DNA from 3 places in the Nocardia sp. NPDC004123 genome. Region 2 is predicted to be linked to each of the others. Evidence: riboswitches for the same ligand, from Rfam matches in the RefSeq annotation. Region 2 holds a riboswitch; each other region holds the start of a gene.
What was found. A riboswitch is a leader RNA that binds a small molecule or an ion and turns the genes downstream of it on or off. The one in region 2 is predicted to bind S-adenosylmethionine.
Positions count from the first base shown of each region.

Region 1 (6,940 bases), on a different contig from region 2:
GAGTTGCCCATCATGACCCACGTAGGAGGACCGAGCATGGGCGTTTTCAGGTATCGGGTAGCGCATGCGCTGGGATTTCGCCCATGGGAAGCAGCGGCCCGGCAGCGCGATGTATCCCGCATACTGGCCGCCGAATTCGACCAGGAGCAGGCGGGAGCACAGCCGCCCGCCGGGACCGCCTTGGATCTCGGCTGCGGCACCGGCGGGCACGCCGTGGAACTGGCCCGCCGCGGCTGGCGGGTCACCGGGGTCGATATCGTGCCGAAGGCGATCCGGCTCGCTACCAGGCGCGCCCGCGCCGCCGGCGTCGATGCCCGCTTCCTGGAAGGCGATATCACCGCCCTCCCGGCCGAGGTCGGCACGGGATACCGGCTGATTCTGGACTTCGGTGTCTTCCACGGCCTCACCGACCCCGAACGGCACACCATGGGCCGGCAGGTGGACATCGCCGCCGCCGCAGACGCAACCCTGCTCATGGTCGCGTTCGAACTGGGCCGCCATGGCCCACTGCCCCGCGGCGCCGCACCGGCGGACATCACGGCCGCATTCCCAGGTTGGACCATCATCGAAGACGTGCCCATGCTGAAGGTGGCGGCCAGGATGGTCCACCTCTATCGGCTGCGCCGCACCGGGGCTTTATCGCAAGCATGAGAAGGGTGCAGGTGCCTCCGAAGCCGACACCCCGGGCTCGGACAGTGGCGGAAACCGAGGCGCCGTCGGCCTTGGACCGGTCGCTATCCTCACGGACGAACGCGGATGACCGTCTTACCCTTGCGTCGCTCGGTCAGGTTGAAGGCGGCGACGGCGTCGTCGAGGGTCGCAACCGTGCCGATGTTCGTCCGCACTCGTCCGTCGCGCACCCGCTGGGCGATCTCACCGAGTTGGGTGCGGTCGGATACGACGACGAAGTCGATCGCCAGTCCGTGGGCGGGTCGCGCCTCGGGCGGCCCGGTGACGGTCACCAGCGTTCCTCCGGCTCGAACGAGATCCGCCGACCGCTTCTGGATGTCTCCGCCGAGGACATCGAAGACCAGATCGACTCCGCCGATGTCGTCCAGAGAGTCGTTCTGAAGGTCGACGAACTCGTGCGCCCCGAAGTCGAGCGCGGTCTGCCGGCCGGCCGCGCGCCCGGTGCCGATGACGTAGGCGCCGGCCTCACGTGCGAGCTGGGCTGCCATCGACCCGACTACGCCGGCCGCACCGTGCACGAGGACGCTCTGCCCCGCCTGAAGGCGGCCGTGCTCGAACAGCCCCTGCCAGGCGGTCAAGCCCGCCATCGTGACGCCCGCGCCCACCGTGAAGTCGATGTCGCCCGGCAGCGGCGCGAGATTACGTGCCTCGACGACCACGTACTCCGCCAGCGTGCCGTCACGAGTCCAGTCCGTCAGCCCGAACACCCGCTGCCCCACCGACAGGCCGGTTGTGCCGTAGCCGAGAGCGCTGACCACCCCGGCCAGCTCGTGCCCGGGGATCGACGGCGTCCGGTCCCGGCCGAGCCGATCGACCCAGGTCGAGGGCCACTCCAACTCATCCCCGGTGAATCCCGACGCATGAACCTCGACGATGACATCGCCGTAGCTCGCGCCCGAGAGGCTCGCGAACCTCGCCGCATCCGGATCGGGCCGCTCCACCAACGTCATCCCGGCCGTTCCAGCGGCCCGGTCCGTCACCACGATCGCCTTCATGTGAATACCTCCCTGTATCCAGGCCGTGCGGCCACGTGGTCGGGAAGATCCGGAAGAACCGAACTTGTAGCAGACACCCCGCGGCGCGACATCGTGCGAACTGCACATCACACGCGCGGGCGCAGCCCATGCTACCTGCGCCGATGGGCCTGCGGACGCGCCTGGAGCACCAAGTAGGGACGGCCGGAGGCCGGCCGGGAAGGCGGCTGCGAGTCACAACGGTCGCGCCGTTCGTCACACCGACCCGCGACGCTCCAGCATGTCGTGCGCAGCCTCCCGCAGCGCGACCGTGGCCCGCGTGAAGTAATCGGCTGCTGGCAGACCAATTGGCCATCCGCATGCTGCCCGCCGCGTGGCGGTCGATCGCGCGCCGACCCGCCGGGCGACGCCTACTGCGCGCGGGCATGAGCCGAGAGGGAGTCGGCGCCTGGGAGGCGGAAGCGAATAGCATTGCCCGACAACATGACTCAGGTCTCGATCGACTTCGAAACCGATGACCTCGGCACCGCGCTGACCGAGCACGGCTACCGCACCGACGCGAGGACCCTCTCCCTCGGGGAGGGCGTCACGCAGTACCTGACCGAACCCGCTGTGCGCGCCACCTTTTCAGCTCTCGCCGAGGCCCCCACCGGCAGCGAGCTCATCTTCAGCTACATCCGGCAGGACTTTCTGGACGGCACCAACCTCCAGGGCTGCGCCGCCACCTACCGCAGATTCGTGGCGCGGCAACGACTCTGGACCTTCGGTTTGCATCCGGACCAGGTCCCGGCACTGCTGGCCGACCACGGTTGGTGCGAGGTCGAGCAAGCGGGCGGACCGGAGTACACCGCGAGCTATCTCGACCCGATCGGGCGCGACGTCCGGGTGCCCGACCTGGAACGCTGCGTGGCGGCTCGCAAATCGTGACGGCGGCCGCCACGACCGGGCGGGGTTGACAAGCCCGCGAGCCGTCTGCCAGTCTCTGCAATCAGGTCATGAGTACCAGCGCGAAGCCCCGGCTTGCTGGTCGGCAACCCTCCTCCGCGGTGGGGTGCTCCGGGTGACGACCGGGCCGACGCCCGACCGGGCGCGGCAAGCGCGGACTCTCGATCGATTTCTCTTTTCCCGATCGCGCGTCCATGAATCCGACGGGATTTCGTGATGACTGCTTTCGCCGACCAGACCTGTGCCGCCCTCGCCGATGTCTCCGGCTGTGACCTGCGGGTCCCGCTGGTCCAGGGCGGGACGGCCGGCTACGCCAACTTCGACTACGCCGCCAGCGCACCCGCATTGCGGCAGGTCACCGACCGGGTCGCGGATCTGCTGCCCTACTACGCCAGCGTGCACCGCGGCGCGGGTTACGCCTCCCGGGTCTCCACCGACTGCTACGAGTCGGCCCGCGGTTCGGTCGCCCGCTTCCTGAACGCGGCCGAGGACCAGGTGGTGGTGTTCACCCGCAACACCACCGACTCACTGAACCTGCTCGCCGCCTGCGTGCCCGGTGACACCGTGGTGCTGGACGTCGAGCACCACGCCAACCTGCTGCCCTGGACCCGGCGCGGCCGCCGGGTGGTTCCGGTCGCGGAGACCATCGAGGAGACCATCCAGCGCCTGGTCGCCGAGCTGTGCTCGAAACCCGCTGCGCTGCTGGCGGTTACGGGCGCCTCCAATGTGACCGGCGAACTGCTGCCGCTGGAGCGGCTGGCCTGGATCGCCCACCAGTGCGGCACCCGCATCCTGGTGGACGCCGCCCAGCTGGCCCCGCACCGCCGAATCGACCTGCGCACCACCGGCATCGACTACCTGGCCTTCTCCGGTCACAAGACCTATGCCCCGTTCGGCGCGGGCGTGCTGGCCGGCCGCCGGGACTGGCTGGACGCGGCCGAGCCCTACCTGGCCGGCGGCGGCGCGGTGCGCTCGGTGAGCACCGAGAGCGTCGAATGGGCTCCCGCCCCGCAGCGCCACGAGGCCGGGTCCCCGAACGTGCTGGGCGTCGCCGCCCTGGCCGCGGCCTGCGACGCCCTCGCCGAGCTGGACGAGACCACCGTGCTCGAGCATGAGCAGTACCTCACCCACCGCCTGCGCTACGGCCTGAAAACCGTTCCGGGCGTGAACTTCCTGCGGATCTGGCGCGACAGCACCGACGCGGTCGGCATTGTCGCCTTCACCGTCGACGGCTTCGAGCCCGGCCAGGTGGCCGCCTACCTCTCCGCCGAGCACGGCATCGGGGTGCGCGACGGCCGCTTCTGCGCTCACCCGCTGCTGTCCCGCCTCGGTGTCGATGCCGCCCTGCGCGCCAGCATCGGCCTGGGCACCACCGCCGCCGACGTCGACCGCCTCGTCGAGGCCATCGCGACCCTGGTGGCGCACGGCCCGGCGTGGAATTACGCCCGCACCGAAGGACATTGGAACCCGGTCCCCGAGACCCGCCCCTTCGGCAGTTCGGCCGAGGGCGGGTCTGCCTGCGGTTTCTGAATCGGCCGGGAACCGGTCAGGGCACCATGTAGCGGGCCGCGAGCACCTCGACGAGTGGATCGTCGTCGGCCACCGCCTCGAGCGCATCGAGGTCGTCCAGGACCGAGAGCTGCCGGGTGTCCTCCTGATCGGGGTCCGGCGGCCCATCCTCCTCGAGCTGCCGTATCAGCTTCTGCCGCACGCGCTCCTTCAGCGAATCGCTCATACGCAGAGCATGCCCCGCCTAAACCGGTGCGATCCAACTACCCCACGGTGTGTTCCGCACAACCGTGAAGACGAGGAGAAATGCCAGGGCCACCCACACCGCGTACCTGGGCAGCACCTGCGGTAGTCGCGGCGGCACCGGATTGCCCCGCCACCCGCGCACTACCCAGGCGCCCCACCAGGCGATGAAGCCCAGTGTCAGCGGGAGCAGCAGCACATTGCTGTGGATGGCGTCGAGGATCCGGCCATCGGTGAGGTTGTGCAGCCCGCGCAACCCGCCGCAGCCGGGGCACCAGTATCCGGTCAGTTCGTAGAACGGGCACACCCCGTAGGCCCCCTGCACGTGCGGATCCCGGAAGTGCAGCAACGCCAGCCCGCCGGCCACCGCCCCACCGGCCAGCAGCGGTAACCCGACGCCGAGCCATCGCGGCCGGGCGGGCGTTTCCATGACTGCTGCTGCCGTGGTGTCCACGACCATCAACGGTAGCCCCACCACCACCGCCCTGCCAGGGCTACCCGCCGCCGTCCGGCGGTTACCAGCAGCCGCCGAACTACCCTCGGCCGCACCAGCGCTAGTCCACCGCGCTCGGTGTCCGAACGGCCCGCGCCGGATTCGATCCGGGGCGGGCCGTTCGCGCTCCGGCGTCAGCGAATCGGCGCGCGCTCCACCACCGGCGCGGTCAGCACCCCCGCGAGCATGTCCACGATCTCCCCCCACGCCGTCACGTCCCCCGTGGCCACCCGCCCGGCCTCCACGGCCCGCTCGTGGTCGGCCAGCAAGGCGAACAGTACGGTCGGCAAGGCGCGTAACCGCCGCAGCCGCAACCGTTTCGGCAGGTCGGTGAGTTCCCGCTCCAGCTGCTGCATGATCACCCGCACCGAGGTGCGCCGCGCGGATTCCAGATTGGCCGCGTCGGTGACCGCCCGATGGGTGTGGATCTGTTCGAGGAACCGCGCATAGTGATTGATCCCGTGCCGGTCGCTCAGCTCGAGCATGGGAATGACCAGCGCCTCCAGTAGGTCGTGCACGCCGGTCGCACCCGTTCCGGCCTGTTCGGCCAGCAGTTCCAGCCGCCGCACCTCGAGGGTGGCGAGCCGGTGCTCGACCACGGCCTCGATGAGCCCGTCGCGGGAGCCGAAGTGGTACTGGATCGCCGAGTTGTTCCGCTGTCCCGCGGCTGCCGCGATATCGCGCAGCGGCACCGCCTGCCCACGCTCGGCGATCAGCTGCTCCGCCGCGAGAATGATGCGCTCGCGCGCTTCTGTCACTGCCATTCGGACACCGTCACTGCCACCTGTCGATCCTTGCCACAGTCTGCACCATAGCCGTTCACCAGCGGATAAAGAACTTATCCTTGACGATTAAGAATAAATGCTTAAAGCTTCTTGTGACTGTCGTCACTCCCAGAAGGACTGAATTCGCGATGATCCTGGACACCTTCCGACTGGACGGCCGCGTCGCCGTCGTGACCGGCGCGGGCCGCGGCATCGGCGCCGCCACCGCGCTCGCCCTCGCCGAAGCCGGTGCGGACGTGGCCATCTCGGCGCGCACCGCCGCTCAGCTCGACGAGGTGGCGGGCAAGATCCACGCGCTCGGCCGCCGTGCCATCACGGTCCCCGCGGACCTGTCGGATCTTTCCGCCGTCACCGCGCTGGCCGAAACCGCCGCCGCCGAGCTCGGCCGCATCGACATCGTGGTCAACAATGTCGGCGGCACCATGCCCAATACCTTCCTCACCACCACCCCCGAATTCCTCGAGGAGGCATTCCGTTTCAATGTCTCCACCGCGCACGCCCTCACCCGGGCCGCGGTGCCGCACATGCTGAAGAACGACGGCGGCTCGGTCGTCAATATCTCCTCGATGATGGGCCGCTCCCCCGGCCGCGGCTTCCTCGCCTACGGCACCGCCAAGGCCGCCCTCGCGCACTGGACCCGGCTGGCCGCCGCCGACCTGTCCCCCCGCATCCGGGTGAACGCCATCGCGGTCGGCTCGGTGCTCACCTCCGCGCTGGAAGTCGTTGCGCAGCAACCGGAGATCAAGCAGCAGATGGAGGACGCCACCCCGCTGCACCGGCTCGGTGAGCCGTGGGAGATCGCCGCCGCGATCGTCTACCTGAGCTCCCGCGCGGGCGGCTACATCACCGGCAAGGTGCTCGAGGTGGACGGCGGCATCGCCGCGCCCAACCTGGACCTCCCCATCCCCGACCTGTAATCCGCCGCGCCGCAGGAGTTTTCCCATGAAGTACCGCGTAGTCCAGTGGAGCACCGGCAATGTCGGCCGCCGCACCCTGCGCTCCATCATCGCCCGCCCCGAGCTCGACCTGGTCGGCGTCTGGGTCTCCAGCGCCGCCAAGGCCGGCAAGGACGCGGGCGAGCTGGCCGGTCTCGACCGCGAGATCGGCGTCACCGCAACCCAGGACGCCGAGGCGCTCCTGGCCCTGAAGCCCGACTGCATCGTCCACACCGCCATGGCCGACGACCGCCTGATGGAGGCGGTGGAGGATCTGAAGACCTTCCTCCGCGCCGGCATCAATGTCGTCTCCAGCAGCCCCGTCTTCCTGCAGTTCCCCTACGGCACCCTCCCCGACGAGGCCAT
Region 1 is NZ_JBSGGG010000001.1:63,904-70,843, forward strand. Features, by position in the region: gene ACWEQQ_RS00330 (class I SAM-dependent methyltransferase) at 37-651, shown strand; gene ACWEQQ_RS00335 (NADP-dependent oxidoreductase) at 741-1,685, opposite strand; gene ACWEQQ_RS00340 (class I SAM-dependent methyltransferase) at 2,136-2,591, shown strand; SAM riboswitch class IV at 2,656-2,769, shown strand; gene ACWEQQ_RS00345 (aminotransferase class V-fold PLP-dependent enzyme) at 2,826-4,139, shown strand; gene ACWEQQ_RS00350 (hypothetical protein) at 4,156-4,344, opposite strand; gene ACWEQQ_RS00355 (DUF2752 domain-containing protein) at 4,363-4,815, opposite strand; gene ACWEQQ_RS00360 (TetR family transcriptional regulator) at 4,989-5,618, opposite strand; gene ACWEQQ_RS00365 (SDR family oxidoreductase) at 5,768-6,556, shown strand; gene ACWEQQ_RS00370 (NAD(P)H-dependent amine dehydrogenase family protein) at 6,582-6,940, shown strand, end outside.
Region 1: another riboswitch for S-adenosylmethionine. It lies ahead of ACWEQQ_RS00345 (aminotransferase class V-fold PLP-dependent enzyme); the one in region 2 lies ahead of ACWEQQ_RS30655 (rhodanese-like domain-containing protein).

Region 2 (6,940 bases):
GGCCGGGGTGAAGTTCGCGGCGTCGTCGAGCAGGCAGGCGATGGTCTCGTTGGCGTCGCCCTTGGTGTGGCCGATGAGGCCGACCGGGCCGCGCTTGATCCAGCCGGTCACGTAGGTAGCGGGCATGTAGCGAGCCGCGCCGTCGGCGTCCTCGTCGACGAGCACGCGCCCGGCCTCGTTGGGCACGGTGCCGGCCTGGTCGTCGAAGGGCAGCAGCGGGATGTTCTGCGACAGGTAGCCGACCGCGCGGTACACGGCCTGGATGTCCCAGTCCTTGAATTCGCCGGTGCCCTTGCAGTTTCCGGTGCCGTCGAGCTGGGTGCGCTCGGTGCGCAGGCCCACGACCTTGCCGTCGGCGCCGATAATCTCCGACGGGTTCTCGAAGAAGTGCAGGAACAGCTTGTGCGGGCGGTCGCCGACATCGCGGATGGCCCACTGCTCCAACGTATTGCAGATCATGTCGACCTGCTTGGAGTGGCGGCGCGCGGCCTCGGAGCCCTCGTCGTAGTCGATGTCCTCGGGGTCGACGATGACCTCGATGGTCGGGGAGTGGTCGAGTTCGCGCAGTTCGAGCGGGGTGAACTTGGCCTGGGCGGGCCCGCGGCGGCCGAAGACGTGGACCTCGAGGGCCTTGTTGTCCTGCAGGCCCTCGTAGACGTTCGGCGGGATCTCGGTGGGCAGCAGTTCGTCGCCGGTCTTGGCGAGCACGCGGGCCACGTCGAGGGCGACGTTGCCGACGCCGAGGACGGCGACCTTCTCCGCGTCCAGCGGCCAGGTGCGCGGCACGTCCGGGTGGCCGTCGTACCAGGACACGAAGTCGGCGGCGCCGTAGGAGCCGTCGAGGTCGATGCCCGGCACCTCGAGGGCGCGGTCGGCGTTGGCGCCGGTGGAGAAGATGACCGCGTCGTAGAACTGACGCAGGTCCTCGAGGGTGATGTCGACGCCGTAGTCGATATTGCCCAGCAGGCGGACCTGCGGCTTGTCGAGGACCTTGTGCAGGGCGGTGATGATGCCCTTGATGCGCGGGTGGTCGGGCGCGACGCCGTAGCGGATGAGGCCGAAGGGCGCGGGCATGCGCTCGTAGAGGTCGATGCTCACCTCGGCATCGGACTTCATCAAGGCATCGGCGGCGTAAATACCGGCCGGGCCTGCGCCCACGATCGCAATGCGTAGCGGGCGGGTCGCTGCACTCTGTTCGGTCATTCTTCCGCGCACCCTTTGGGTCGAAACTAACTTGTCGTCAAAACTCAGCCGTCGTTCTTAGCTTAGGCTAAGTTGACGCCCTGGCTTCGGTGACCGCCGTTGGCCCCCGACGCTGCAGCGTTGCTGCGTAGTCTTGCTATTCCCGCGCCTGGGGCGGAAATTCTGCTGATTCTATCGATGGCGCACGAGGCCCTTCACGCGCAGGGCCGTGAACTGTGGGAATGCCGAGGCCCGAACCGTGGGAACGCCGTGCCGGGCGCACGGCGGCGACCAGGCATGATCTACCCATGAGCGACGCCGAGGAGACAGCCGGGGAGACATCGGTTCCGATCGATCGGAACGAGGCCCGCAGCATGTGGCCGTTCCTGGTCGCGGCGAGCGTCATCGCGGTCGTGATCCTGGGCATTGTGATCGCGACGCTGGTCTCGCCGGTTGAGAAGAATGTCACAGATTCCGATCGGCTCGCGGTGGCCGCGGGCAAGTTCATCGAGGCCCGTAGCGAGACCGGCAAGTACGATCCGACCCTGTCCTGCAAGGGATTCGACGAGAATGCCTCGCCGCTCAAGGACGCGGCCGCGACCGGGGCGACCATCACGTTCGACAAGCTGGCCGACCCTGCCATCGACGGCGAGAAGGCCACGGCGCAGGTCACTTTCACGGTCTCCGGCGCCCAGACCACCTCGACCTGGCACTTCACCCGGGAGAATTCCCGCTGGTTGGTCTGCAATTCCTGACAACGGCCGAAGTCGCGGCCGGGGTTTGACAGTGGGGCCGTTTTTTCGGCACTCTCAACCCAGGTCATGAGTACCAGCGTCAAGCCCCGGCTGGCTGGTCGGCAACCCTCCTCCGCGGCGGGGTGCTCCGGGTGACGACCTGGCCTCGCATCGGACAGCGGTGCGGCAAGTGCGGATTCACAGGAGGTACAAGTGAGCTACGCGGGTGACATCACGTCGAAGCAGGCGTGGGAACTGTTGCGGGACAACCCCGATGCGGTGCTGGTGGATGTGCGCACCGAAGCCGAGTGGCGGTTCGTCGGGGTGCCCGACACCAGCGGCATCGGCCGGCCGACCGCGCTGATCGAGTGGGTGGACGTCTCCGGCACGCCCAATGCCCGTTTCACCGATCAGCTGAAGCAGGCGCTCGGCGATCGCGGCCAGGACTCGGTCGCGCCGGTCATCTTCATCTGCCGCTCCGGCCAGCGCTCCATCGGCGCGGCCACCGCCGCCACCACCCTCGGTATCGCCCCGGCCTTCAATGTGGTCGACGGCTTCGAGGGTGCGCTCGACGGTCAGGGGCATCGCGGCGGCACCGGCTGGCGGGCCGACGGCCTGCCCTGGCGTCAGTCATGAGTTTCGTGTCCGGCCGGATCGCAGGGAGGCAATCATGATCACCGGTGGTTCCTTCGACAAACCGCTCCCCGAGGGCGTCGGCCCCGCTACACAGGCCGTGCGCGGCGGCACTCGGCGCTCGGGCTTCGACGAGACCTCCGAGGCGCTGTTCCTCAATTCGGGTTTCGTCTACGAGAGCGCCGAGGCGGCCGAGGCGTCCTTCACCGGCGATATCGAGCACTTCGTCTACTCCCGCTACGGCAACCCGACGGTCGCCATGTTCGAGGAGCGGCTGCGCCTGATCGACGGCGCGGAGGCATGTTTCGCGACGGCCTCCGGCATGTCGGCGGTGTTCACTGCGCTGGGCGCGCTGCTCGCCGCGGGTGACCGCCTGGTGGCGGCACGCAGCCTGTTCGGCTCCTGCTTCGTGGTGGCCAACGAGATCCTGCCGCGCTGGGGCGTGGAGACCGTCTTCGTCGACGGCGAAGATCTGGACCAGTGGGAGCAGGCGCTGTCGGTGCCGACCCAGGCCGTCTTCTTCGAGACCCCCTCCAACCCCATGCAGACCCTCACCGATGTGCGCGCGGTCTCCGATCTCGCGCACGCGGCGGGCGCGAAGGTGGTGCTGGACAACGTCTTCGCCACCCCGCTGCTGCAGCGCGGCTTCGACCTGGGCGCGGACATCACCGTGTACTCGGGCACCAAGCACATCGACGGGCAGGGCCGCGTCCTCGGCGGCGCGATCCTCGGACCGCAGGACTACATCGACGGCCCGGTGAAGAACCTGATGCGCCACACCGGTCCGGCGCTGAGCCCCTTCAATGCGTGGACGCTGCTCAAGGGCCTGGAGACCATGCCGCTGCGCCTGCGCCAGTCGGTGGACTCCGCGCTGAAGATCGCCGGGTTCCTGGAGACCCATCCCGCGGTGGCGTGGGTGAAGTACCCGTTCCTGTCCTCGCACCCGCAGTACGAGCTGGCCAAGCGTCAGATGTCCGGCGGCGGCACGGTGATCACCTTCGAGCTGAAGGCGTCGGAGAACGAGGCCAAGAAGCGCGCTTTCGAGGTGCTCAACCGCCTGCGCATCGTCGACATCTCCAACAACCTCGGCGATGCGAAGACGCTGATCACGCATCCGGCCACCACCACCCACCGGGCGATGGGCCCGGTAGGTCGTGCGGCCGTGGGGATCACCGATGGCGTGCTCCGCATCTCGATCGGACTCGAGGATGTGGAGGACCTGCTCAATGACCTGGACCAGGCCCTGAGCTGATCCGACGAGTATTCGAAAGGGCCGGAACCCACTGGGTTCCGGCCCTTTTCGTGCTCAGAGGCCGGAAGCAGCCCTGAGAGTCGTCGAATCTTGTTTGACAGCATGCTGTCAAACATGACAGCATGCTGTCATGTTGAAAACAGTCCACATGGCCGTGTACGACACCTTCTCGGACTGGGAGGTCGGGCATGCGACCGCACACATCAATCGCGAACTCTGGCACCGCGAGCCGGGAACCTGGCAGGTGAAGACGGTCGCCCTCGGCGCCGCGCCGATCACCTCGATGGGCGGCATGCGGGTCCTGCCCGATCTGGTTCTCGATGAGCTGAAGCCCGCCGACAGCGCCATGCTGATCCTGCCGGGACTCGAAACCGAGCAGCATCCCGAGACGCCGGCGGCCTTCGCGCGCAAGGCCAGGGAGTTTCTGGCGGCCGGGGTGCCGGTGGCGGCGATCTGCGGCGCGACCTTCGGGCTGGCGCAGGAGGGCCTGCTGGACGATCGGCGGCACACCAGCAATGACGCGGGATATCTTGCCTACAGCGGATATTCGGGTGGCGAGCACTATGTGCAGGCGACCGCGGTCACCGACGGTGACCTGATCACCGCGACCGGCACCCGACCGGTCGATTTCGCCCGCGAGATCTTCGCGCGCCTGGGTATCTACGAGCCGCACGTGCTGGAGTCCTGGTACCGGCTGTACGGAGACAATGATCCCGCGGGCTTCTACGCGTTGTTCGAGTACGAGCAGCAGCGCGCGGCGGCCGCGCAATGACCCGCACCGCGCAGCAGCTGTTCGGGGCCGCGGCCGTCACCTCGTTCAAGCTGAACGGCCAATTCCTCTCGATCGCAGAGGAATTGGCCGAGCCGTCCGGGATCACGGTCGCGTGGTGGCAGGTGCTCGGCGCGATTCTGCACGAACCGCTCCCGGTGGCCGGTATCGCCCGCGAAATGGGTATCACCCGCCAGAGCGTGCAGCGCATCGCGGATGTGCTGGCGGACAAGGGATTCGTGGAATACCGCCCCAATCCGGCGCATCGGCGCGCGAAGCTGGTGGCCATCACCGAGGCGGGTCACGACGCGGTGCGGCGGATCGACCCACAGCACGCGGCCATGGCGAAACGGCTTGTGGCGCAGCTGGGTATCGAGCAGCTCGCCCACATCGTGGACGCGCTGACGACCCTGTCGGGCGCCCTCGACGCGCTCGAGGGCGACGCGACGGGCATGGCCTGACTACAGCGCGAACGGGTCTTTGGTCTTGCCGACCAGGGCGGCCACCGACGGCAGGATGGTGGTCGGGCGGTACGGGAACTGCTCGACCAGGGCCGGGGTGGAGATGCCGGTGGTGACCAGGATGGTCCGCATGCCCGCCTCCAGGCCCGAGATGACGTCGGTGTCCATCCGGTCGCCGATCATGACGGTGGACTGGGAGTGGGCACCGATGCGGCGCAACGCCGATCGCATCATCAGTGGGTTGGGTTTACCGACGTAGTAGGGCTTGCGGCCGGTGGCCTCGGTGATGAGGGCGGCGACGGAGCCGGTGGCCGGAAGGATGCCTTCGCGGGACGGGCCGGTGGCGTCCGGGTTGGTGGCGATGAAGCGCGCGCCCGCGGAGATCAGCCGGATGGCGGTGGTGATGGCTTCGAAAGAGTAGGTGCGGGTTTCACCGAGCACCACGTAGTCCGGGTCGGAATCGGTGAGAACGTAACCGATTTCGTGCAGCGCGGTCGTGAGGCCGGATTCGCCGACCACGTAGGCGGTGCCGCCTGGGCGCTGGTCGTTGAGGAAGGTCGCGGTGGCGAGGGCGGAGGTCCAGATGGACTCGACCGGAATATCGAGGCCGGTGTGCCTGAGCCGGGCCTGCAGGTCGCGCGCGGTGTAGATCGAGTTGTTGGTGAGCACCAGGAACGGAATGTCGTTGTCGCGCAGTTCGGCGAGGAACTGATCGGCCCCGGGCACCATGTGATTCTCGTGCACGAGGACGCCGTCCATGTCGGTCAGATAGGAGAGGATCGGTTCAGCGCTCGAGTTGGTCACGCGCACATTCTCCGCTATCCCGGAACCGAACGCTCATATATTCCTGCTCTTGCCGACCGCCCGACCGGTTTCATCCCCGGAATACCGTCCGCCCACCCGGGGTTCGATCCCTTGGGTGTGACCCCTGCCGCACCGCGTTTCACCGCTGACCTATCGTGCGAAGTAGGACCGTTCGCGATGCCCGGTGTCGCGGCGGTCGTGCGGGAGGTTGGCCCGCACAGCTCGAGCGCAGCAAGGCGACAGGAGTGCCCAGGTGAAAGACCTCAAGCTCGGTTACAAGGCGTCCGCGGAACAGTTCGGCCCGCGCGAACTGGTGGAGCTCGCGGTGGAAGCGGAGGCGCACGGCCTCGACAGCGCCACCGTCTCCGACCATTTCCAGCCGTGGCGGCACAATGGCGGGCACGCCCCGTTCTCGCTGGCCTTCCTGGCCGCGGTGGGCGAGCGCACCAAGCGCATTCAGCTCGGCACCTCGGTGCTGACCCCGACTTTCCGCTACAACCCCGCGGTCATCGCGCAGGCGTTCGCCACCATGGGCTGCCTGTACCCGGATCGCATCATGCTCGGCGTCGGCTCGGGTGAGGCGCTGAACGAGATCGCCACCGGATTCCAGGGCGAATGGCCTGAGTTCAAGGAGCGTTTCGCGCGCCTGCGCGAGTCCGTGGATCTCATGCGCGCCCTGTGGACGGGCGAGCGGGTCGACTTCGACGGCCAGTACTACAAGACCGTCGGCGCCTCGATCTACGACGTGCCCAAGGGCGGCATCCCGGTCTACATCGCCGCGGGCGGCCCGCTGGTGGCCCGCTATGCCGGCCGCGCCGGTGACGGTTTCATCTGCACCTCCGGCAAGGGCATGGATCTCTACACCGAGAAGCTGATGCCCGCCGTCGCGGAGGGCGCCGCCAAGGCCGGCCGCTCCGTCGACGACATCGACCGCATGATCGAGATCAAGATCTCCTACGACACCGATCCCGTTCTGGCACTGGAGAACACCCGCTTCTGGGCCCCGCTCTCGCTGACCGCGGAGCAGAAGCACTCCATCACCGATCCCATCGAGATGGAAGCGGCCGCCGACGCGCTGCCGATCGAGCAGATCGCCAAGCGCTGG
Region 2 is NZ_JBSGGG010000023.1:79,019-85,958, forward strand. Features, by position in the region: gene ACWEQQ_RS30645 (FAD-dependent oxidoreductase) at 1-1,203, opposite strand, end outside; gene ACWEQQ_RS30650 (Rv0361 family membrane protein) at 1,491-1,937, shown strand; SAM riboswitch class IV at 2,000-2,115, shown strand; gene ACWEQQ_RS30655 (rhodanese-like domain-containing protein) at 2,130-2,552, shown strand; gene ACWEQQ_RS30660 (O-succinylhomoserine sulfhydrylase) at 2,587-3,801, shown strand; gene ACWEQQ_RS30665 (type 1 glutamine amidotransferase family protein) at 3,932-4,573, shown strand; gene ACWEQQ_RS30670 (MarR family winged helix-turn-helix transcriptional regulator) at 4,570-5,031, shown strand; gene ACWEQQ_RS30675 (HAD-IIA family hydrolase) at 5,032-5,790, opposite strand; gene fgd (glucose-6-phosphate dehydrogenase (coenzyme-F420)) at 6,089-6,940, shown strand, end outside.

Region 3 (6,940 bases), on a different contig from region 2:
ACCAGCACGGTCCGGTCCGCCGCCGTGGAGGGGCTGTGCCCGGTCGCCCGCGTGCTCAGCGGCAGTTCGGCCGCCGCCGCGAACCGCACCAGCGCCGCGGCGTCCGCCGCGTCCGCGACCTCCACCACCGCCGAAACCCGCTGCCGCACGGCGAGATTCCACGGGGTGCTCGCCTGTTCGAAACCCTCGTCGCCGGGTACCAGCACCCGGCCCCGCACCACAGTGCGCAGCTCGCCACCGATCGCCGTCATCGCTCGCTCCTCCTTCGCCGCCGCGCGTACCGCGGCCGAACCCCGTCTGTCACAGGGGTATTGACCGTCCGGTCGGGTGCGTTAACCCGTTGGCACGCGGCCATGCTGGCAAGGACCGTGTGAACGTTTCGTGATCACGGCCGGGACAACCCCGGAAACAGTTCGGGCACCCGCCCACCCACCGGTTCCGGTGGGGGCAGGTGCCCGTGTGGCGCGGTGGATGGTCCTGGCCGGGACTGTGGTCCCGGCCGCCATCTTCACCGCTTCGCGCTGTTCACGTTCGTCGGCGCGTGGGAGCTTGCGCTCCTGGGGTTTCAGGGGTGGCCCCTGAACAACCTCTTGCCCTTGGGGTTTCAGGGGCTTGCCCCTGAGAGTCCCGAGAGTGGGGAACTTCTTTTCTAGCGCAGCTCACGAGCCAGGTTGGCGTCCAGCACGCCGAGGAACTCCTCGGTGGTCAGGTAGCCCTGGTCGCCGCCGACCAGCAGCGCGAGGTCCTTGGTCATCTGGCCGGACTCGACCGTCTGGATGACGACATCCTCGAGCGTCTGGGCGAAGCCGATCACCTCGGGGGTGTTGTCCAGCTTGCCGCGGTGGGCCAGGCCACGCGTCCACGCGAAGATCGAGGCGATCGGGTTGGTGGAGGTGGGCTTGCCCTGCTGGTGCTGACGGTAGTGCCGGGTCACGGTGCCGTGCGCCGCCTCGGCCTCACAGGTGCGGCCGTCCGGGGTGAGCAGCACGGAGGTCATCAGACCCAGCGAGCCGAAGCCCTGCGCCACGGTGTCGGACTGCACGTCGCCGTCGTAGTTCTTGCAGGCCCAGACGTAGCCGCCCTCCCACTTGAGCGCGGAGGCGACCATGTCGTCGATCAGGCGGTGCTCGTAGGTGAGACCGGCCGCGTCGAACTCGTCCTTGAACTCGGTCTCGTACACCTCCTGGAAGGTGTCCTTGAACATGCCGTCGTAGGCCTTGAGGATGGTGTTCTTGGTCGACATGTACACCGGGTAGTTCTGCTGCAGGCCGTAGTTCAGCGAGGCCCGCGCGAAGTCCCGGATCGAGTCCTTGAAGTTGTACATGCCCATGATCACGCCGCCGTCTTCCGGCATGCGGACGACCTCGTGCTGGATCGGCTCGGAGCCGTCCTCCGGCGTGAAGGTCAGGGTGACGGTGCCCGCCTGGTGCACCTTGAAATCGGTGGCGCGGTACTGGTCACCGAAGGCGTGGCGGCCGATGATGATCGGCTTGGTCCAGCCCGGAACCAGACGCGGCACATTGGAGATGATGATCGGCGCGCGGAAGATGGTGCCGCCGAGGATGTTGCGGATGGTGCCGTTCGGCGACCGCCACATCTTCTTCAGACCGAACTCCGTGACGCGGGCCTCATCGGGGGTGATCGTCGCGCACTTCACACCCACGCCGTGTTTCTTGATGGCGTTGGCGGCGTCGATGGTCACCTGATCATCGGTCTTGTCGCGATACTCGATGCCGAGGTCGTAATACTCGAGGTTCACATCGAGATACGGGTTGATCAGTTTGTCCTTGATGAACTGCCAGATGATCCGGGTCATCTCGTCGCCATCGAGTTCGACGACGGTCCCTTCAACCTTGATCTTGGACATGGATCTTCGTGTCCTCCTAGGAAGGTGGTGCTCCCATTGCACGGCCGGTGAGCACCGCTTGTAGCGGACCCCAGCTGTTCAACAGACAACGTATACGCATGGCGCTCGGCACGGGACCTGTGGTGCCAAGTCCACGTACGCTGTGGCGTCAAGCAAGACAAGCGTACTGCTGCTATCGATCTCACCGCTCGGGTGGCCCCCGCTGTGCGGGATTCAGTGCGGTTACCGATAAGTAGCTTTTCGCGTGACTTTACGCACTTTCCAGGATGCGAAAACCCGCGGCCCGCGGCAACCCCAAACCCGCGGACCGCGGGATATATGTTGCCGCGACCCGCGGGTGAATAGTCGGTGGGTCAGACGCCCACGTGCACGTGCTCGGAACCTTCGAGCAGATTCTCCGGCTTGTCCCGCACCATGAACGCGATGATCGGAATGGTCACCAGGAAGAATCCCGCGCCGATCAGGAACGCGATGTCATAGGAATGAATCGCGGCCCGGGCCATCACGTGGTCGACGCCCGGATTGTTCTTCGCGAACCGCTCGGCCACCTGCACCGCGATCGTCGACAGCAGCGCGGTGCCGATCGCGCCGCCCACCTGCTGCGCGGCATTGAGCAGCGCACTCGCGACACCGGAGTCACGCTCCTCGACCTGATGCAGCGCTGTGGTCTGCATGGCCACGAACAGCCCGCCCATGCCGAGCGCGATAAGAATCACTGCCGGCAGCACGCCTCCGGCATAGCTGTCCCCGAAGCTCAGCCGCGACAGATACAGCAGCCCGGCCATGCCCAGCACCGAACCGGTGATCATCAGCGGCCGCGGCCCGATCCGCGGCAGCAACCCGCTCGCGACGCCCGCGGAGACGACGATGCCGATCGGGAAGGGCAGGAACGCCACCCCCGCCTTCAGCGCCGACCAGCCCAGCGTGATCTGGAAGTAGTAGCTCATGTTGATGAACATGGCGAACATGGCGATCGGCAGCAGCAGCGCCACCAGGAACGAGCCGCCCCGGTTGATCTCCCCCGGAATACGCAGCGGCAGTAGCGGATTCGAGGACCGCCGCTCGATGGCGACGAAGGCGGCGAGCAGCGCGACGCCCGCGATCAGCAGGGCCAGGGTGGTGCTCGCGGTCCAGCCGTCCGAGGCCGCGCGGCTGAAGCCGTAGACCACCGAGACCAGGCCGAGCGTGGCGGTCACCGCGCCGGGCAGGTCGTAGCCGCCGGTGCGCGGCGCGGGCACGTCCCGGACCACGAAGGCGAGCGCACCGAGGAAGGCGATCAGCGCGATCGGGGTGTTGACCAGCAGGCACCAGCGCCAGTTGGCGTATTCGGTGAGCGCGCCGCCCACGATCAGGCCGATGGCCGCGCCACCCGCGGACACACCCGCGAAGACGCCGAACGCGCGAGCGCGCTCTTTGGCCTCGGTGAAGGTGACCGACACCAGTGACAGCGCGGCCGGCGCGAGCAGGGCGGCGAACGCGCCCTGCAGCCCGCGCCCGGCGAAGAGTTCCGCGCCGTTCTGCGCGAGCCCGGCCAGCGCCGACGCCCCGGCGAAGCCGACCAGGCCGATCAGGAACATGCGGCGGCGGCCCAGGTAGTCGGCGAGGCGGCCGCCGAGCAGCAGCAGGCCGCCGAAGATCAGCGTGTAGGCGGTGAGCACCCATTGCCGGTCGCCGTCGCTGATGCCCAGGTCACGCTGGGCGAACGGCATGGAGATGGTGACGATGGTGGCGTCCAGCACCACCATCAGCTGGGCCATGGCGAGTACGCCCAGGGCCCACCAGCGCGCGGCTCCGCGCTGGTCCGAGCTGTGTGATCGGTCTTCGAGTGTTTCTGTCGCGGCGGTCATGTCGTCTCCTCACGGACGGTCCGGGACACCCTCGACAATCTTGACCCTCGAGGCCAATTGACGTCAAGAGAAATTTGTCGTTCTGCGACATTTGGCATAATGGGACGTGAGAAGCGCCCGAACCCTTACCATGGAGGTATGTCGGAGTTGTCAACTCACCTCGGTGTGATCGCACGTCACCGGCCGGGCCTGCGTGAGCGGAAGAAGGAACAGACCCGGGCGCGGATCATCGACGTCGCCCTGCGGCTGTGCGACGCCCAGGGCTTCGACGCCACCACCGTGGAACAGATCGCCGACGAGGCCGACGTCTCGCCGCGCACCGTGAACCGGTACTTCGACAGCAAGGAAGACATCGTCATCGCGCCCATCGCCGACTGGGCGCGGGCACACGCGGACGCGCTGCGTGAGCAGCCGAGCACGGGCAACGAGCTGAAAGCGCTGCTGGACAGCTTCCTGTCCATCGTGGACCGCGTCGTCGACCACGACGAACCGCTGCCCTTCCGCTGGTTCCAGCAGATGCAGCGCATCATCCGGTCCACCGCCGCGGTGCGGGCGTGCAGCATGGCAGCCACCGAGAACAAGACCGAGCAGACCGCGCAGGTGCTGGCCGAACGCCTCGGCACCACCGTCGCGGATCTGCGAGTTCGGCTGCTGCTCGGCACCTTCCACGCCATCATGCGGGCCGGCACCGAATCGGACTCCGATTCCGGCTTCGCCGACGAGCGTCTGATCGAGTCACCGCGCAGCATGGCGGAGGCCGTGGTCGGCGCGTATCACGAATTCGTGCGCACCTGCGCGGGGCCCGCTGTGGCCAGCCCCACTTCCGAAACAGCGGCGTCCGCCCGCTAGAATCGCGCAACAGGTCAAGAGCATCAGCGTTAAGGCCCCGGCTTGCTGATCGGCAACCCTCCAGCTGCGGTGGGGTGCTCCGGGTGCAGACCCGGCGTTCGAAGGCCGAACGCAAGCGCAACTAGGAGGTCTACCGAAATGTGTTGTTGTCGAAGCCCATTCGCCTCTCGGTAACGTCAAACTTCCGCCATTCGGCGACCTTGTTTTTGGAGCAGAACACATGAGTGACTCGACCGCGCCCGCGGCCGTCTCGGCTGACGGCACCCTGGATCCGGCCGGCTGGTCCTTCGAGACCAAGCAGATTCACGCCGGACAGGCTCCCGATCCGGCCACCGGAGCCCGCGCCCTGCCCATCTACCAGACCACCTCCTACGCCTTCCGCGACACCGATCACGCCGCCGCGCTGTTCGGGCTCGCCGAGCCGGGCAATATCTACACCCGCATCATGAACCCCACCCAGGACGCGGTGGAGCAACGCATCGCCGCGCTCGAGGGCGGTGTGGCCGCGCTGCTGCTGGCCTCCGGTCAGGCCGCGGAAACCTACGCGATCCTGAATCTGGCGCAGGCCGGCGACCACATCGTGGCCAGCCCGCACCTGTACGGCGGCACCTACAACCTGCTGCACTACTCGCTGCCCAAGCTGGGCATCGAGGTCAGCTTCGTCGAGGATCCGGACGATCTCGAGCAGTGGCGCACGGCCGTGCGGCCCAACACCAAGGCGTTCTACGGCGAGACCGTCGCCAATCCGAGCAGCTCGGTGCTCGACATCCCCGGCATCGCCGAGGTCGCGCACGCGGCGGGCGTGCCGCTGATCGTGGACAACACCGTCGCCACGCCGTACCTGATCCAGCCGCTGCGACTGGGCGCGGACATCGTCGTGCACTCGGCCACCAAATACCTGGGCGGGCACGGCTCCGCGGTCGCGGGCGTGATCGTGGACGGCGGCAACTTCGACTGGACCGTGCGGGACGCGGCGGGTGAGTCCCGCTTCCCGGGTTTCACCACCCCGGATCCCAGCTACCACGGCGCCGTGTTCGCCGATCTCGGCGCACCGGCCTACGCGCTCAAGGCGCGGGTGCAGTTGCTGCGCGATCTGGGTGCGGCGGTGTCGCCGTTCAACGCCTTCCTCATCGCGCAGGGCATCGAGACGCTGAGCCTGCGCGTCGAACGGCATGTGGCCAATGCCCAGGCCGTGGCCGAGTTCCTGACCGAGCAGCCCGGCGTCGAGAAGGTCTACTACGCAGGACTGCCCAGCTCCCCGTGGTTCGAGCGGGGCAAACAGCTGGCGCCCAAGGGTGTCGGCGCCATCGTCTCCTTCGAGCTGGCCGGCGGCGTGGACGCCGGCAAGAAGTTCGTGGAGGCGCTGGTGCTGCACAGCCATGTCGCTAACATCGGGGACGTGCGCTCGCTCGTCATCCATCCGGCCTCCACCACGCATTCCCAGCTGACGCCCGCCGAGCAACTGGCTTCCGGTGTCACACCTGGTCTGGTCCGGCTGGCCGTGGGTATCGAGGGGATCGGTGACATCCTGGCGGATCTGCGCGCCGGACTGACGGCGGCGGCAAATTGACCGTGAACATCGAATCGAACAGGTCCCGGCACGCGGCGGAGCTGCTGCTGCCGCCGCCCGACGGGACGCTCGGCAGCATTGCCATCGGGGATGTCGAGCTCGAGACCGGAGCCGTCATTCCCGATGTCACGCTGGCTGTGCAGCGGTGGGGCGAACTATCGGCGAACGCGGACAACGTGGTGCTCGTGGAGCACGCGCTGACCGGTGATTCGCACGTGGTGGGCCCCGCCGACGTGCACCACGGCCAGGCCGGCTGGTGGGACGGCATCGTGGGCCCCGGCGCGCCGGTGGACACCCACGAGTGGTGCGTCATCGCCACCAATGTGCTCGGCGGCTGTAAGGGCAGCACCGGGCCGTCCTCGCTGGCGGCGGACGGAAAGCCTTGGGGCGCACGATTTCCCGAGATCTCCATCCGCGATCAGGTGACCGCCGAGATCACGCTGTTCGACCTGCTCGGCATCGACCGCCTGGCCGCCGTGGTGGGCGGCTCCATGGGCGGCATGCGGGTGCTGGAATGGATGATCGCCCGGCCCGAGCGGGTTGGGGCGGCCCTGGTGCTGGCGGTCGGCCCGCGCGGCACCGCCGACCAGATCGGCACCCAGACCACCCAGATCGCGGCCATCACGGCCGATCCGGACTGGCAGGGTGGCAACTACCACGGCACCGGGCGCGCCCCGATGACCGGCATGGGCGTCGCCCGGCGCATCGCGCACCTGACCTATCGCACCGAGTTCGAGCTCGACCACCGCTTCGAGAACCATGCCCAGGGCGACGAGGACCCGTGGGCGGGTGGGCGTTACGCGGTGG
Region 3 is NZ_JBSGGG010000002.1:100,278-107,217, forward strand. Features, by position in the region: gene ACWEQQ_RS02930 (FAD-binding oxidoreductase) at 1-251, opposite strand, end outside; gene ACWEQQ_RS02935 (NADP-dependent isocitrate dehydrogenase) at 650-1,867, opposite strand; gene ACWEQQ_RS02940 (MFS transporter) at 2,221-3,714, opposite strand; gene ACWEQQ_RS02945 (TetR/AcrR family transcriptional regulator) at 3,853-4,563, shown strand; SAM riboswitch class IV at 4,576-4,687, shown strand; gene ACWEQQ_RS02950 (bifunctional o-acetylhomoserine/o-acetylserine sulfhydrylase) at 4,784-6,133, shown strand; gene metX (homoserine O-acetyltransferase MetX) at 6,175-6,940, shown strand, end outside.
Region 3: another riboswitch for S-adenosylmethionine. It lies ahead of ACWEQQ_RS02950 (bifunctional o-acetylhomoserine/o-acetylserine sulfhydrylase); the one in region 2 lies ahead of ACWEQQ_RS30655 (rhodanese-like domain-containing protein).